Regions from separate parts of the Propionicimonas sp. T2.31MG-18 genome, predicted to be linked through region 2. Evidence: predicted binding sites of a transcription regulator. Region 2 holds the regulator's gene; the other holds the start of a gene.
What was found. Region 2 encodes LexA, which represses DNA repair genes until DNA is damaged. Its sites were predicted from a motif close to TCGAACANNTGTTCGA; they were not measured.
Positions count from the first base shown of each region.

Region 1: a site for LexA is predicted at 3,577-3,592, ahead of ACFQQJ_RS05570 (SAV_6107 family HEPN domain-containing protein). Genes of this name have one in related genera too.

Region 1 is NZ_CAXWGX010000012.1:136,847-143,961, reverse strand. It holds gene ACFQQJ_RS05585 (transglutaminaseTgpA domain-containing protein) at 1-1,369, shown strand, start outside; gene ACFQQJ_RS05580 (DUF3040 domain-containing protein) at 1,373-1,741, opposite strand; gene dinB (DNA polymerase IV) at 1,834-3,024, opposite strand; gene ACFQQJ_RS05570 (SAV_6107 family HEPN domain-containing protein) at 3,021-3,404, opposite strand; gene ACFQQJ_RS05565 (DUF4126 domain-containing protein) at 3,693-4,274, shown strand; gene ACFQQJ_RS05560 (FAD-dependent oxidoreductase) at 4,271-5,374, shown strand; gene ACFQQJ_RS05555 (transglutaminase N-terminal domain-containing protein) at 5,358-6,203, opposite strand; gene ACFQQJ_RS05550 (alpha-E domain-containing protein) at 6,203-7,115, opposite strand, start outside.
Region 2 is NZ_CAXWGX010000012.1:577,385-584,499, reverse strand. It holds gene ACFQQJ_RS07735 (PEP/pyruvate-binding domain-containing protein) at 1-2,087, shown strand, start outside; gene lexA (transcriptional repressor LexA) at 2,154-2,927, shown strand; gene ACFQQJ_RS07725 (DUF167 domain-containing protein) at 2,834-3,190, shown strand; gene ACFQQJ_RS07720 (ATP-dependent DNA helicase) at 3,389-5,362, opposite strand; gene hflX (GTPase HflX) at 5,373-6,785, opposite strand; gene dapF (diaminopimelate epimerase) at 6,791-7,115, opposite strand, start outside.

The sequences.
Region 1 (7,115 bases), 440 kb from region 2:
CCTGACCTACCGGACCTCGGACGGGGAGGGCCAGTACCTGCGGCTGGCTGCGCTGTCGGCCTTCGACGAGAAGGGCTTCCACCTCGTGGCGACCGATCTCGTCGCGCTCCAGTTCGGCGGGGACCTGCCGCGGGTGGGTAGCGCGCAGGCGGTCGAGACCTCCGTCGAGGTCGGCGACCTGGCCAGCGAGTACCTGCCGATGCCGTGGTTCCCGGTCGCGGCGCAGGTGCCGGGCGACAACTGGCGCTACGACCCCCGCACCCTTGCCGTCGTGGCCGTCGGCGACGGTCGTGCGAGCGCCACCCGTGACCTCGCCTACACCGCCCGGACGGCGCGGCTGCCCGGCCTGGAGACGATGCTGCCGACGCTGGCCGAACCCGGCGAGCCGGGTGACGGCGGACTCACCCTCGCCCTGCCGCCGGAGCTGCCGGACTCCGTCCGCCGGCTCGCGGTGGAGGTGACGACCCGGGCGGGCGCGGAGACCGCGGGCGAGAAGGCGCTCGCGCTCGCGTCCTTCCTGCGCTCGGACGCGTTCCGCTACAACACCCGCGTCGCCCCGGGCACCACGCTGGGCACCCTCGAGGACTTCCTGCTGGGCAGTCGCACGGGCTACTGCGAGCAGTTCGCCGGCTCGCTGGCCGTGCTGGCCCGTGCGGTCGGCATCCCGTCGCGGGTCGTGGTCGGCTTCCTTCCCGGCACCGAACGGGGGGAACGGTGGGAGGTGTCCACCCGGAACATGCACGCCTGGGTGGAACTCTCCTTCGGCAACGGTGTGGGCTGGGTGCCCGTGGACCCGACCCCCGGTGGCGCCACCGCCGGTGGCGGCGGGACGTCGAGCGCGAGCGCCGTCCCCAGTTCTGCCCCGACGCCGACCGTCCCGACGGCTGCGCCGACCACCGTCGACGAGCCCGTGCTCCCCGGCGCCGGCGCGCAGGACGGCCTCGCGGCAGGAGGACCGGGCTGGCTGGCGGGCGCCGCGGGACTGGCGCTGGTGCTCGGTGCCGCCCCGCGGCTGGTGCGGGCCGCGCAGCGGCGCAGCCGGCTCAGGCCCGGCGCCGACCCGGCGAGGGCCGGAGAACGTGCGTGGCGGGAGGTGCGGGCGGTCGTGCTCGACCACGCCGGGCCGTGGCCGGACGGGACGAGCCGGCAGGTCGCCACCCTGCTGGGCTCCCGGCTGGACGAGGACGGCCGCGAGGCGCTGTGGGCCCTGGCGGTCACGGTGGAGCGCGGCCGCTACGACCGGGAGCCGGCCGCCGCTGACGCCCTCCCCGCGCTGGTCGGGAGGGTCAGTCGGTCAGTGGAAAGGCGGTGGGCAGTGCCCACCGCCGGGAAGTGGTGGCCGCGGTCGCTGTGGCGGCCGGGCCGGTGACGCTCAGGCGCCGTCGTCGGTGTTGCGGCGCCAGCGCTCGTCCATGCGGCCCAGGAACTCCGAGTGGTTCCCCGCACGGCCGCCCGCGCCCTGGCCTTCGGCCGCGTCCGCGGACTGCTGCCAGGCGGTGACGCCGAGAACCGCTGCCGCGAGCATGACGACGAAGCCGACCACGCTGATCGCCGGGTGCACCTGCATGCCCCCGATCAGGGCGGCGAGGCCGACGAGGAAGCCGAGCCCGGCGAGGATCGCGCGGCGGCGCTCCCAGCGATGGGTCGTGCCGCGGAGCGCGCTGGCGAGCTTGGGGTCTTCGGCCGCGAGCGCAGCTTCCAGCTGGTCGAGGAGCTTCTGCTCTTCGTCCGAGAGCGCCATGCTGCCTCCCTGGTTCACGGGTCCCGACGGGACAAGCCCAAGTTTAGGCGGGCACGAGGCAATTCGGAACCGAGCACCCCCGGATCCGGCCGTCAGGGCCGTTCCCGCCGGGTGAGCACCGCGCGACGCACCGCCCGCGGCCCGAACCGCAGGATCACGTCGTCTGCGGCCCGCTCGGCATCACTCCATCCGTGGTCAGGGGCATCAAGGGTGGGCTGGAGCGCGACCGTCCCTCGGTCGGCCAGTCCCGTCACCCGGATCCCCACCCGCCGGACGGGCCGCCCCGGACGCAGTTTTGCGTACAGCCGCACGGCGGCGCCGTACACGTCCCCGGTGAGGTCGGACGGGGCCGCGAGCGTGAGCGAGCGCGCCGTGGTCGTGAAGTCCGAGAACCTCAGGTGGAGGGTCACTGTCCGCCCGAGCACCTCCGCCGCCCGCATCCGCGAGGCCACCTTCACCGCGAGCCGGAGGAGCTCTGCCTGCACCTGGGCACTGTCGGTGAGGTCACGTCCGAAGGTCTCCTGGTTGCCGACGCCGCGCTCGCCGGGTCGGGCGACCACCCGGCTGGCATCCACCCCCCAGGCGAGGTCGGCCAGCAGCGCGCCGGCCCGCAGCCCGAACTCCCGCTGGAGCGCGGCGCGCGGCAGCGCGGCGAGGTCGGCCACGGTGACCACCCCGAGCGGCCGGAGGCGCGCGGCGGTGCTCTCCCCGACCCCGACCAGGTTCTCGACCGGCTGGGGATGGAGGAAGCCGAGCACCTCGTGCGGCGCCACCTCCCGAAGCCCGTCCGGCTTCGCGGCATTGGTGGCCATCTTCGCGACCAGCTTGTTGGGGCCAATGCCCACCGAGCAGGAGATGCCCTGCTCGTCGTGGACGATCGCGCGCAGCCGTTCACCGACGCGGACGGCGGTGCCGGTGCTGCGCTCCGCCCCGGTCAGGTCGAGGTAGGCCTCGTCGATCGACGCGCACTCCACGCGCGCGGTGAACGTCTCCAGGATGGCGACGATCCCGTCCGACACCTCCGTGTAGGCGTCGAAGTCGGGCGGCGCGCAGACGGCGTGCGGGCACAGCCGCCGCGCCTGGGCCGACGACATGCCGCCGCGGACGCCGTAGGCCCGCGCGGGGTAGTTGGCGGACAGCACGACGCCGCGTCCGGCTCCCCCGACCCACATCGGCACGTCGCGCCACTCCGGGTGCCGGCGCAGTTCCACGGACGCGTAGAACGCGTCCATGTCGACGCACATGACCACCCGCCCCGGCGCCGGCGCGGACGGCGCGCTCATCCGGCCTCCCTCGCGCCGCGGCGCCGACCGGCCGAGAGCCGGCGGGCGACCTCGTCGTGGAACGCCTGCGCGTCCCGGAGGAGGTCGTCGGCCTCCCGGTGCGCGACCAGGGCCACCGCCCCGGCCGCGACCGCCTGCCGCTTGTGCTGGCCGGCGGCGAAGTAGCCAGCCCACTCCGCGAATTCCGGAGCCACCTCCGCGACGAGCTGCCAGGCGTTGCGGAGGCGGGCGCCGGACGCCGCGTGTGCCCGCGCCGCGAGCACTGCTGCTGCCACCCGCAGGGCTGCGAGGTGGGCGAGAAGGTATCGCTCGGAGGCGGTCTCGGCCAGCTCCGCGCCGATCAGCGCCGACCTCGCGCCCTCCAGCCCGTCGCCGGCCATCCGTCCTCCTTCCACCCCTTGTCACCGGGCATGAGCGACCCCGGCACGGACGCCCCGCGAGCCGTCCCGGAGCGGGGGTCGAGTCCACCCCGGGAGGCACGCGGGAACTGTCGGCACCGGGGCCGGCCGGGCCGCCGTGACGACCCGGGGCGAGCTTCCCCCACTCGCGTTATCGAACAGGTATTCGATTGCTCCAATCATAGGCCCCCGCGCCGACACCGCGTCAACCCCCACGCGCCACCGTCCCCCGCCCCTTGCCGCAGGAAGGGCCCCGGCTACGATTCCGGCATGGACGTCGTGGCAATGACCTTCGCCAGCGGCTGGGCGAGCGGCATCAACGCGTACGCCACGGTGTTCCTCCTCGGCATGATCGGCCGTCTCGGCCACGTCGAAGGGATCCCCGAGGGGTTCCAGCGCACGGACGTCCTGGTGATCATGGGGGTGCTGGCCCTGGTCGAGTTCTTCGCCGACAAGGTGCCCTATCTCGACTCCGCCTGGGACGCGGTCTCCACCTTCATCCGTCCGGTCGCCGGCGCGCTGATCGGCGCGCTGCTCGCCGGCGCCAACGGCGACCTCCTGCCGATGACGATGGGGGCGCTGGGCGGCGTCGCCGCGCTCCTGAGCCACGTCGCGAAGTCGGGCGTCCGGCTCGCGGTCAACACCTCCCCGGAGCCCCTCAGCAACGTCGGCGCCTCCCTCGCCGGGGACGCGGCCCTGGTCACCGTCGTCGGCCTCGCCGTCGCCTACCCGGTGCAGGCGGCCGTCGTCGCCGCGATCCTGCTGATCCTCACCCTCACCCTCGCCGTGCTGCTGCTGGCCCAGATCCGCCGGGGCTTCACCGCGTTCCGGGCCTGGCTGGCCCGGAGTTGATCGCCGTCGTCGGCGGCGGGCTCGCGGGTCTCGCCGCGGCCGCCCGCCTCTCCCGTGCCGGCCACGAGGTGGTGGTGCTCGAGCGCGACGCGGCCCCCTGCGCCGGCGTCGAGGTGGCCACCGAGCCGGGCGGGACGGTGCTCACGCTGCCGGCCGCGTGGCGCGACCTGTTCCGCAAGTCCGGGCGCGTCCTTGCCTCCGACCTGCGGCGGCGCGACCTCCAGCTCGTCGCGGCCCCGCCGCGCCGCTACCGGCTGGCGGACGGCTCGATCCTGGACCTGCCGACCGACCGCGGCGCCCAGTGGACCACGCTCGCCGCCGCGTACGGCGAGCCGGTGGCGGCGTCCTGGCGGGACCTGCTCGACGAGCTCGACGGCGCGTGGCTGGTCCTGCGCCGATACGGGCTGGAGGAGGAGTTCAGCGGACGGGTGCGGGCGGCCGACCGGGCCGTGCTCGTGCCCAGGCGCAGCCTCGATGACCTCGCCCGGCGCGTGCCGGAACTGGCCGAGCTCGTCCTCGACGTGGCGGCCCGGCTCGGGCAGGACCCGCGCCGGCTGCCCGGGTGGCACGCCTACCGGCTGGGCCTGGAACGGACGTTCGGTCGCTGGCAGGTCGTCGACGCCGAGGGTGTGCCTCAGCCGGCGAGCGTGCTGCTCGACCTCCTCCTGGAGCGGCTGGGCACCCGTGGGGTCGAGGTGCGGACCGGGGTCGAGGTGCTGGCGATCCGTCCCGACCGGGACGGGCACCGGCTGGAGTCGACGGCCGGGTCGCTCCTCGCCGACGCCGTCGTGAGCACGGTCGACCCGGCGACCCACGCCGACCTGACCCACGAGCGGGCCGACTTCCGCGTGGCCCGGCACCTCCGCAGGGCACCCGGCGGCGGGCCGCGGTGGACGTCGTGGCGCACGCTGCTCGACCTGCCGCCCCTGCAGCCGGCCCGCGAGGGCGTGGTGGTGGCCTCGCCCTGGTCGCCCGGCGGCACCGACTCCTGGGCGCAGCTCCTCACCGGTGCCCTGGCCGCCTACCGCCTGCACGAGCAGCTGACCGGCGAGGACATCCGTCCGACCAACCGTGACTACCGGATCACGCCAGGACGGTGATCTCCACCTCGACGAAGAGCCGCGACGACTGGGAGCCCGAGTAGACGCCCTTCAGCGGGGTCACGTCGAAGTAGTCCCTGCCGACGCCGACCTCCACGTGGAAGTCGCCGGGCGCGGTGTCGTTGGTCGGGTCGAGGCCCACCCAGGCGCCGTCCCAGTACTGGAGCCAGGCGTGCGACTCCCCCGTCCGGGCCTCCCCCACCACGGCGGACGCGCTGGGCATCACGTAGCCGGAGACGTACCGGGCGGGGATGCCGACGCTGCGCAGGGCGCCGAGGCTCAGGTGGACGAGGTCCTGGCAGACGCCGGCCCTCGCGTCCCACACCCCGGTGGCCCTGGTGCTGACCTCCGTCGAGCCGGGCACGTAGGCCACTCGCTCGCGGATGCGGCCGATGATCGCCTCCACCGCGTCGACCGGGCGCTCGGCGCGCCGTGCGGCGTCCGCGGCGTACCGGCGCAGCTCCGAGGGCGACTCCACGTGCTCGGAGATCCCCAGGAACTCCACCTGCTGGTCGCACAGCGTCGGGTCCGACAGGTCCCGCCAGCTCACCCCGGGGCCGGCGGAGAGCCGGTCGCCGACATCGACGGTACTGGTGGCGACCACGTCCATCTGCTTGTGGGGCTCGGCGATCTCGAACGCGGTCACCGGCGTGCCCCAGTAGTCGACGAACGAGTGCGACCACGCCACCGGGCTGATGTCCAGGCGGGTCGCCAGGACGTACTGCTCCCTGGTCGCGCGCGGCGTCATCCGCGCCTCGTTGTGCGACGCGCTGACGAGCCCGGCGTACCGGTAGCCGGTGTGGTGGACGATGCGCAGCTGGCGTCCCATCACTTGCCCCCGCTCCACGTGGCGGCGGTCGCGCCGCTGAAGTACCGCTGGGTGACCGTCTCGCTCACCCGGTTGCAGGTGCGCTGGAGGTCGGTCATGCGCTGGGGCAGGTCCTCAAGGATCCGGGCGGGCGGACGGTACTCCAGCGCCGCGCGCGCCGTGCCCAGCAACCGGCGGGCCTCGTCGTCGAACCCGACCCGGCGGCCGCCCGCGTGGTCGAGGTCGGCCAGCGCGGCCTCCGCCGCGGCCAGGTTGTGCACCACGGAGCGCGGGAAGAGCCTGTCCAGCAGCAGGAACTCCGCCGCGTCGGAGTCGGTGGTCACACCCCCGTAGGTGCGCACGAACGCGTGGTGGGCACCGCACCCGCGCAGGACGTTGCTCCACGCGCTCTGGGCGCCGGAGGTGACGTGGGCCGTCGAGATCAGCCGGGCGGTCATGTCGACCCGCTCCAGGCTGCGGCCCAGCGTGAGGAAGTGCCAGCCCTCGTCGTGGCTCATCGTCTGGTCCGCGGTGCCGGAGATGACCGCGCACCGCTCCCGGACGTGGCGGAACGCCGAGGCGGGCCGCATCCGCTGGAGGCGTCCGCCCTTCACCGAGTTCCAGGTCGTGTTGATCGCCTCCCACATCTCGATCGAGACGGTCTCGCGCGCCCTGCGCGCCGCCTCGCGGGCACCGCCGAGCGCCGCGGCCACCGAGCTCGCCGACAGCGGGTCGTAGCACAACAGCCGGAGCACCTCCGAGGTGTCGGCGGCCTCGGTGTCCGGGGCCCCCATGACCGCCAGCAGGTTCAGCGCCGCGTCGTCCTGGTCGACCGACGGGTCGTCCAGCAGCAGCTGGAGGTGCACCTCGACGATCCGCGTGGTGTCCTCGGCCCGCTCGAGGTAGCGCCCGATCCAGAACAGCGACTCCGCG
Region 2 (7,115 bases):
CGTTCGCCGGCGCGTTCGCCACCGAGCTCGACGTGCCCGCCACCGCGGTGGTGGACGCCGCGTCCCGCGTCCACCGCTCCGGGGCCGCGCCCCGCGTGCGGGCCTACGCCGAGGCGCAGGGGGTCGAGGCCCACCAGCCGGTCGCGGTCGTGGTGCAGCGCATGGTGGCAGCGCAGCGGGCGGGCGTCCTGTTCACCGCAGACCCGCTCACCGGCGACCTCGACACCATGGTGGGCGACGTCGTCGAGGGCCCGGGCGAGGCGCTGGTCTCCGGCTCCGCCGACGCGACCCCGTTCCGCTTCCACCGCCCCGACGGCGCGTACACCGGCCCTGCCGTCCTCGCGCCGGTGGCCGCCCGGCTGCATGCCGCGGCGCACGACATCGAGGCCTGCTTCGGCGGAGTCGCCCTGGACATCGAGTGGGCGGTCGCCGCAGACCGCGTCTGGATCCTCCAGGCCCGGCCGGTGACCAGCATGCGCGGCTGGGACCCGGTCACCGCGGAGCGCAACGACACCCTCACCGGCACCTGCCTGTGGTCGGCGACGAACCTGTCGGAGGCCAACCCGGAGCCGCAGACCCCGCTCACCGTCTCCGTGGTCCGCCACCAGCAGGACAACGGCGGCCCGTCGATGAAGGTGAGGGGTCGCGAGATGGCCGGCTACGTCGGCGGGCGGCCCTACGCGAACCTGAGCGTGCAGGTGAGCGCACGCGGGCCGAAGGCAGCGGCGGACCCGCGGGCGGCCTACCGCCAGATCGCCGGGCTGTGGGGCGACCTGCCCGACGACGTCCCGCTGCCCGTGCTGCCCCTGACGAAGGCCGACTGGCAGGACGAGGGGCTGCCGTTGCTGGCCACGCTGGTCCGCCTGCAGTGGCACCGGCTGCGCCTCCCCCGCTTCCTCGCCACCAGCCGGGAGGAGAGCGCGCGGCTCGCCGCCCGCGTCGCGGCCGCGTCCACCGGCGCGGAGCTCGCGGCCCTGTGGCGGGACGCGGTGTTCCCCGCCTCCCTGCGCGCGTTCTGGGCGGTGATCGCCGCCACCGACGACCGGCTCGACCCGCTCGAGGACGAACTCCGCCGGCTCGTCGGCGCCGACGATTCCGCCGCGCTGCTGGCGAACGTCGCCGGGCTCTGCGGAGGCCTGGAGAGCCTCGGCCCCGCCGCCGGGCTCCAGGAGGTGCTCGCCGGACGCCTCTCCCGCGACGACTACCTCGCGGCGTTCGGGCATCGCGGCCACAACGAGGTCGAGCTCGCCTGGCCGCGTCCGGCGGAGAACCCCGGCTGGCTCGACCGCGCCCTCGCCTCCGCCGCGACCGGCGCGGACGTGGGACGTCTCCGGGCCGGCCGCGCCGCGGCCTTCGAGGCGGCCAGGGACCGCCTCAGGACGGACCATCCCGAAAAGGCGCGCGACGTCGAGCGCCGGCTGCGACGCAGGGCGCGCCGGGCCGCACTGCGGGAGCGCGTCCGCTCGGAGTCCGTCCGCTGGACCGGGGTCGGGCGAGGGTTCGCCCTCCGTGCCGGCGTCCTGCTCGGCATCGGCGACGACGTGTTCTTCCACACCCTCCCCGAACTGCTGGACGCCCTGGACGGGACCGGCCGGGCGCCGGACGTGGCCGCGCGCCGCGCCGTGGTGCAACGGCAGCGGGACCTCCCCCAGCTCCCGCTGTTCATCGTCGGTCGCTTCGACCCGTACGCGTGGGCGGCCGATCCCGGCCGGCGCGGCGACGCCTTCGTCGCGGGCCGTCCGCTGCCGCCACCACCGGAGGGCGACGAGCGGCTCGTGACCGGGGCCGCCGGGTCGGTCGGGGTCGCACAGGGACGGGTGCGCCGGCTGGACCGCATCGAGGACGCCGACCAGCTGCTGCCGGGCGAGGTGCTGGTCACCCCCCTGACCAACATCGGCTGGACCCCGGTCTTCCCCCGGGCGGGTGCGATCGTCACCGACCTCGGCGCGCCGCTCAGCCACGCCGCCATCGTGGCCCGCGAGCTCGGCATCCCCGCCGTGGTCGGCTGCGGTGACGCCACCGCGCGGCTCGCGACCGGCGACCTCGTGCGCGTGGACGGCGGCCGCGGCACCGTCGAGGTGCTGTGACGTCCGATTCCCGACACGCTCGAACATGTGTTTGATTCCGTCGCGGCGCCGGGTTAGCGTGCTGCCATGGCTAGCAAGGCAGAACCCCCGGCCCGCAAGCGGGGCCGTCCGCGCAAGGAAGACATCGCCGCCCAGCTCGGCACGAAGGTCAGCCACCTGCCCGACGGCCCGGCGGACGCGGAGGGCCTCACCGCGCGCCAGCGGCGGATCCTCGAGGTGATCCGCGACGACCTGCTTGCCCGCGGCTACCCGCCGAGCATCCGGGAGATCGCCGACCGCGCGGGCCTGGCATCCTCGTCCTCGGCCGCGCACCAGCTCAAGGTGCTCCAGGCCAAGGGCTTCCTCTTCCGTGACCCGCACCGCCCACGCGCACTCGAGGTGCGGCTGCCCGATTCGATGGCGGCTGGGGATGAGGTCGCCGTGGCGACCCGCATCGTCGAGCCGGACCTCCCCGCCCCGACCGCGCCGTCGGTGACCGTCCCGGTGCTGGGTCGCATCGCCGCCGGTGGCCCGATCCTCGCCGAGCAGGCCGTCGAGGACGTGTTCGCGCTCCCCCGCCAGCTCGTCGGTGAGGGGACGCTGTTCCTGCTGGAGGTCAGGGGCGACTCGATGATCGACGCCGCGATCTGCGACGGTGACTACGTGGTCGTGCGGCAGCAGCCCGACGCCGTCAACGGCGACATCGTGGCGGCCCTGATCGGTGACGAGGCCACCGTGAAGACCTTCAAGCGCACGCCGGGCCAGGTGTGGCTGCTGCCCCACAACCCCGCCTACGAGCCGATCGACGGCAACAACGCGTCCATCCTCGGCAAGGTGGTCGCCGTCCTGCGGAGGGTGTAGCCATCCGCATCCCGATCCGGGTCAAGCCGGGGGCGGGGAGGACCCGCGTGGGCGGCCGCTACGGCGAGGACGCCCTGGTGGTGGCCGTCCAGGCTCCAGCGGTGGACGGACGGGCCACGGAGGCGGCGCTCGCCGCGCTCGCGAAGGCCCTCGGATGCCCGGCCCGAGACGTGGCCCTCGTCAGCGGCGCCACGAGCAGGACCAAGCTGGTCGAGGTGCCCGACGACCGCGCCGGGCGCCTCGCCGAGCTCCTCGGCTCCTGACCGCCCTCCCCCGCTCGACCGGGTCCTGCGGACGTCTCGTGCGCTATCGGGACCGGCCCGGCACGACGCCGAAGCGCCGGCCACCGAGCCGATCGCCTCGCCGGGTGCTCCGACGAGGAGCCTCGGCTTCTCGTCGCACCCGTTGCCACGCCGCGCTGGCGCCCACGCCCGCGTGGCCGAAGCCCACCCGGGCCGGGCTCAGCGGGCGCCCGCGTCCGTTCCGCTGCCGAGCCTCCGCAGCGCCCCGATGGCCGTCTCGCGATCGGTGGTCGTCCAGAAGTCGGGCATCGACGCGGTGAGGAAACTGCCGTACCGTGCGGTGACCAGCCGGGGGTCCAGGACGGCGACGACACCGCGGTCGGTCAGGGTGCGGATCAGGCGTCCCGACCCCTGGGCCAGCAGGAGCCCCGCGTGCGTGGCCGCCACCGCCATGAAGCCGTTCCCCCCGCCCTCGGTGACCGCCTGTTGGCGGGCCTGCATCAGCGGGTCGTCCGGTCGCGGGAACGGGATCTTGTCGATGATCACCAGGCGGCAGGTGTCGCCCGGCACGTCGATGCCCTGCCACAGCGACAGCGTGCCGAAGAGCGAGGCCTCCGGGTCTTCCACGAACTCCGCGGTCAGCCGGGGCAGGTGCGCGTCGCCCTGGCAGAGCACCAGCCGTTCGGGGACGTGCTCGCGGCAGTACCGCGCGGCGGCCTCCGCCGATCGCTGGGACGCGAACAGGCCGAGCGTCCTGCCGTCCGCGGCCCACAGGAGTTCGGCCACCTCGGCGAGCGCCTCCGGCCCGATGCCGTCCCGCCCCGGCGGGGGCAGCTGCCGCGCGACGTAGAGGATTCCCTGGCTGCGGTAGTCGAACGGGGAGCCGACGTCGATCCCGCGCCAGTCCGCCGCGTCCTCCCCGGCCAGCCCCAGGGACGCGGCGATCGCGCGGAAGTCACCCCCGATCTTCAGCGTGGCCGAGGTGAGCACCACCGGGTGGTTGTCGAACACCCGGCTGCGCAGCAGTCCGGCCACCGACAGCGGGGCGCAGTTCGCCTGCCGGCCGAACCGCTCGGACTCCGACACCCACACCACGTCGTAGGGGTCGAGCTTCGCCATGCGCTCGGCGACGTCGAAGACCTCCTGGGCTGCGGCCTGCGCCTGCCGGCGGTCCGTCTCCTCGTCCTTGCCGCCGGCCAGCCCCGTGATCGCCGCGCGGGCGGCCGTGCGGACGCTGCGCAGCGCCGCCACCACTTCGGCCTCCGGCTCGGTGACCCGGCCGGGATCGGTCCCGTCCAGCGCGCCCTGCAGGGCGTCCGCTGCGTCCAGGAAGGCCAGCCCGACGTCGTCGGTGAGCCAGGCGAGGCACCGCTTCGCGACCCGCTCCACCTGCGACGGGCCGAGTTCGACGGACGCGGCACCGGTCACGCGGCTGACGAGCTCGTGGGCCTCGTCGATCACCAGCCCCTCGTACTCGGGCAGCGCGGTACCCCCGTGCAGCGCGTCGACCGCCAGCAGGGCGTGGTTGGTCACCACCAGCTGGCTGGCCCGCGCCCGCTCGCGCGACTTCTCCACCAGGCACTCGGCGCCGTAGGGGCACCGCTGCGCACCCAGGCACTCCCGGACCGGGACCGACACCTGCATCCAGGCGGCCGGGGTGTGCGCCGGAGCGTCGTCGCGGTCAGCGAGCCGCCCGGAGCCGGCCTCCTCCTCCGCCCAGCGGCGCAGCGCGACCACCTCCGCGCCGACCCCCGTCGCCTCGCCGGGCTCGGGCAGCAGGGCCTCCTGCTCCGAGCCCTGGCCGTCGCGCACCCGCAGCAGGCAGGCGTAGTTGCTCCGTCCCTTCAGGACGGCGTGGGTGACCCCCTGGCCGCACACCTGCTCGCAGGCCGTGACGGCGGCCGGGATGTCCTTCCCGGCGAGTTGGGCCTGCAGCGCGAGGGTCGCGGTCGCGATCACCACCCGCGACGCCCGGTCCTCGACGAGGCTGGCGAGGGCGGGGGCCAGGTAGCCCAGCGACTTGCCGGTCCCGGTCCCGGCCTGCACCAGCAGGTGCTCACCGTTGTCGAGCGTCCGGCCGACCGCGGCAGCCATCTGCTGCTGGCCCGGACGGGGGTGACCGCCGATCCCGGCGACGGCGGCCGCCAGGATGCGGTCGGCCAGGCCGCCTCCGCCGGCCTTCTCGCCATCCAGGCCGGCCGGCTCAGGCATCGCTGGCGTAGCGCGCGAGCTCGCCGGCGAGGTCGGCGTTCACGCGGGCGACCACCAGCGTGCCGTGCTCGGTGTGCTCGCTGCTGACGAACTCCCCGCTGAGGTGGATGCGGTTGATCAGGTCGCCGCGGTCGTAGGGCACGAGGGCACGCACCTCCACCTCCGGACGCGGTAGCCGCTGCTCGACCCGGGCCCGGAGCTCGTCCATGCCCGCGCCGATCCGGGCGGAGACGAACACCGCGTCGGGGTAGCGCCCCCGCAGGGCCAGCAGCGCGTCGGGATCCGCGGCGTCGGTCTTGTTCACCACGAGCTGCTCGGCGACACCGGCGGCGCCGATGTCGGCGAGCACCGTGCGGACGGCGGCGATCTGGCCGAACGGGTCGGGGTCGGAGCCGTCCACCACGTGCACCAGCAGGTCGGCAGCGACCGACTCCTCCAGCGTGGAGCGGAACGCCTCGACGAGGTCGTGCGGCAGGTGACGGATGAAGCCGACGGTGTCGGTGAGGGTGAACACGCGGCCGTCGGCGGTCTCGGTGCGGCGCGTCGTGGGGTCGAGCGTCGCGAACAGCGCGTCCTCCACCAGGACGCCGGCACCGGTGAGCCGGTTCAGCAGCGAGCTCTTGCCGGCGTTGGTGTAGCCGACGATGGCGACGCTCGGCACCTGGTTGCGGGTGCGCTGGGAGCGCTTGGTGTCCCGCACCGCGTCGAGCTCGCGCAGGCGCCGGCGCAGGATCGCGATCCGGGTCTTGATGCGGCGCCGGTCGGTCTCGATCTTGGTCTCGCCCGGGCCACGGCCGCCGATGCCGGCGCCGGCCGCGGCCCGTCCGCCCGCCTGCCGGGACAGGTTGCCGCCCCAGCCGCGGAGCCGCTGGCGCAGGTACTGGAGCTGGGCGAGCTCGACCTGCGCCTTGCCCTCGGCGCTCTTGGCGTGCTGGGCGAAGATGTCGAGGATCAGGGCCGTCCGGTCGATCACCTTCACCCCGACCCGGTCCTCGAGGTTGCGCAGTTGCGCCGGTTCCAGTTCGCCGTCGCAGATCACGGTGTCGGCACCGGTGGCGATCACCACCTGGCGCACCTCGTCCACCTTGCCACGACCGATGAACGTGGCCGGGTCCGGCGAGCTGCGCCGCTGCACGAGCCCCTCGAGCACCTGGGAGCCCGCGGTCTCCGCCAGGAGCTTCAGCTCGGCCATCGCGTTGTCGGCGTCCACCTCGCTCCCTGTCGTCCACACGCTGACCAGCACCACGCGCTCGAGCTGCAGTTCGCGGTACTCGACCTCCGTGATGTCGGCGAGCTGTGTCGACATGCCGGCCACGCGCCGCAGCGACAGCCGGTCGGCCAGGTCCTGCTGGTCGCCGTCGTAGTCGAGGTCTTCCGGGTCTGCTTCCCAGGGTTCGTACGTCATCGCTCTCAATCCGGAAGGGTGCACTGGCCACGGGCGACGACGACGGCCGGCCCGGTCAGCACGGCCTCCTCCCCGCCCAGGTCCACCTGGAGCGTGCCGCCCGGCACGCCCACGGTGTAGGTGTCGTCATCGCGCATGGCGGCGGCCGCGGCGACGACGCCGGTGCCGCAGGACTCGGTCTCGCCCACCCCGCGCTCGTGGACGCGCAGCCGCAACCGCCCCGGCGCCTCGCGAACGACGAACTCGACGTTGGCGCCGTGCGGGAAGGCGCCGGCGGGCTCCCAGGACGGTGCGTCGTGGGTGAGGTCGAGCGCGTCGAGCCGGTCCGCC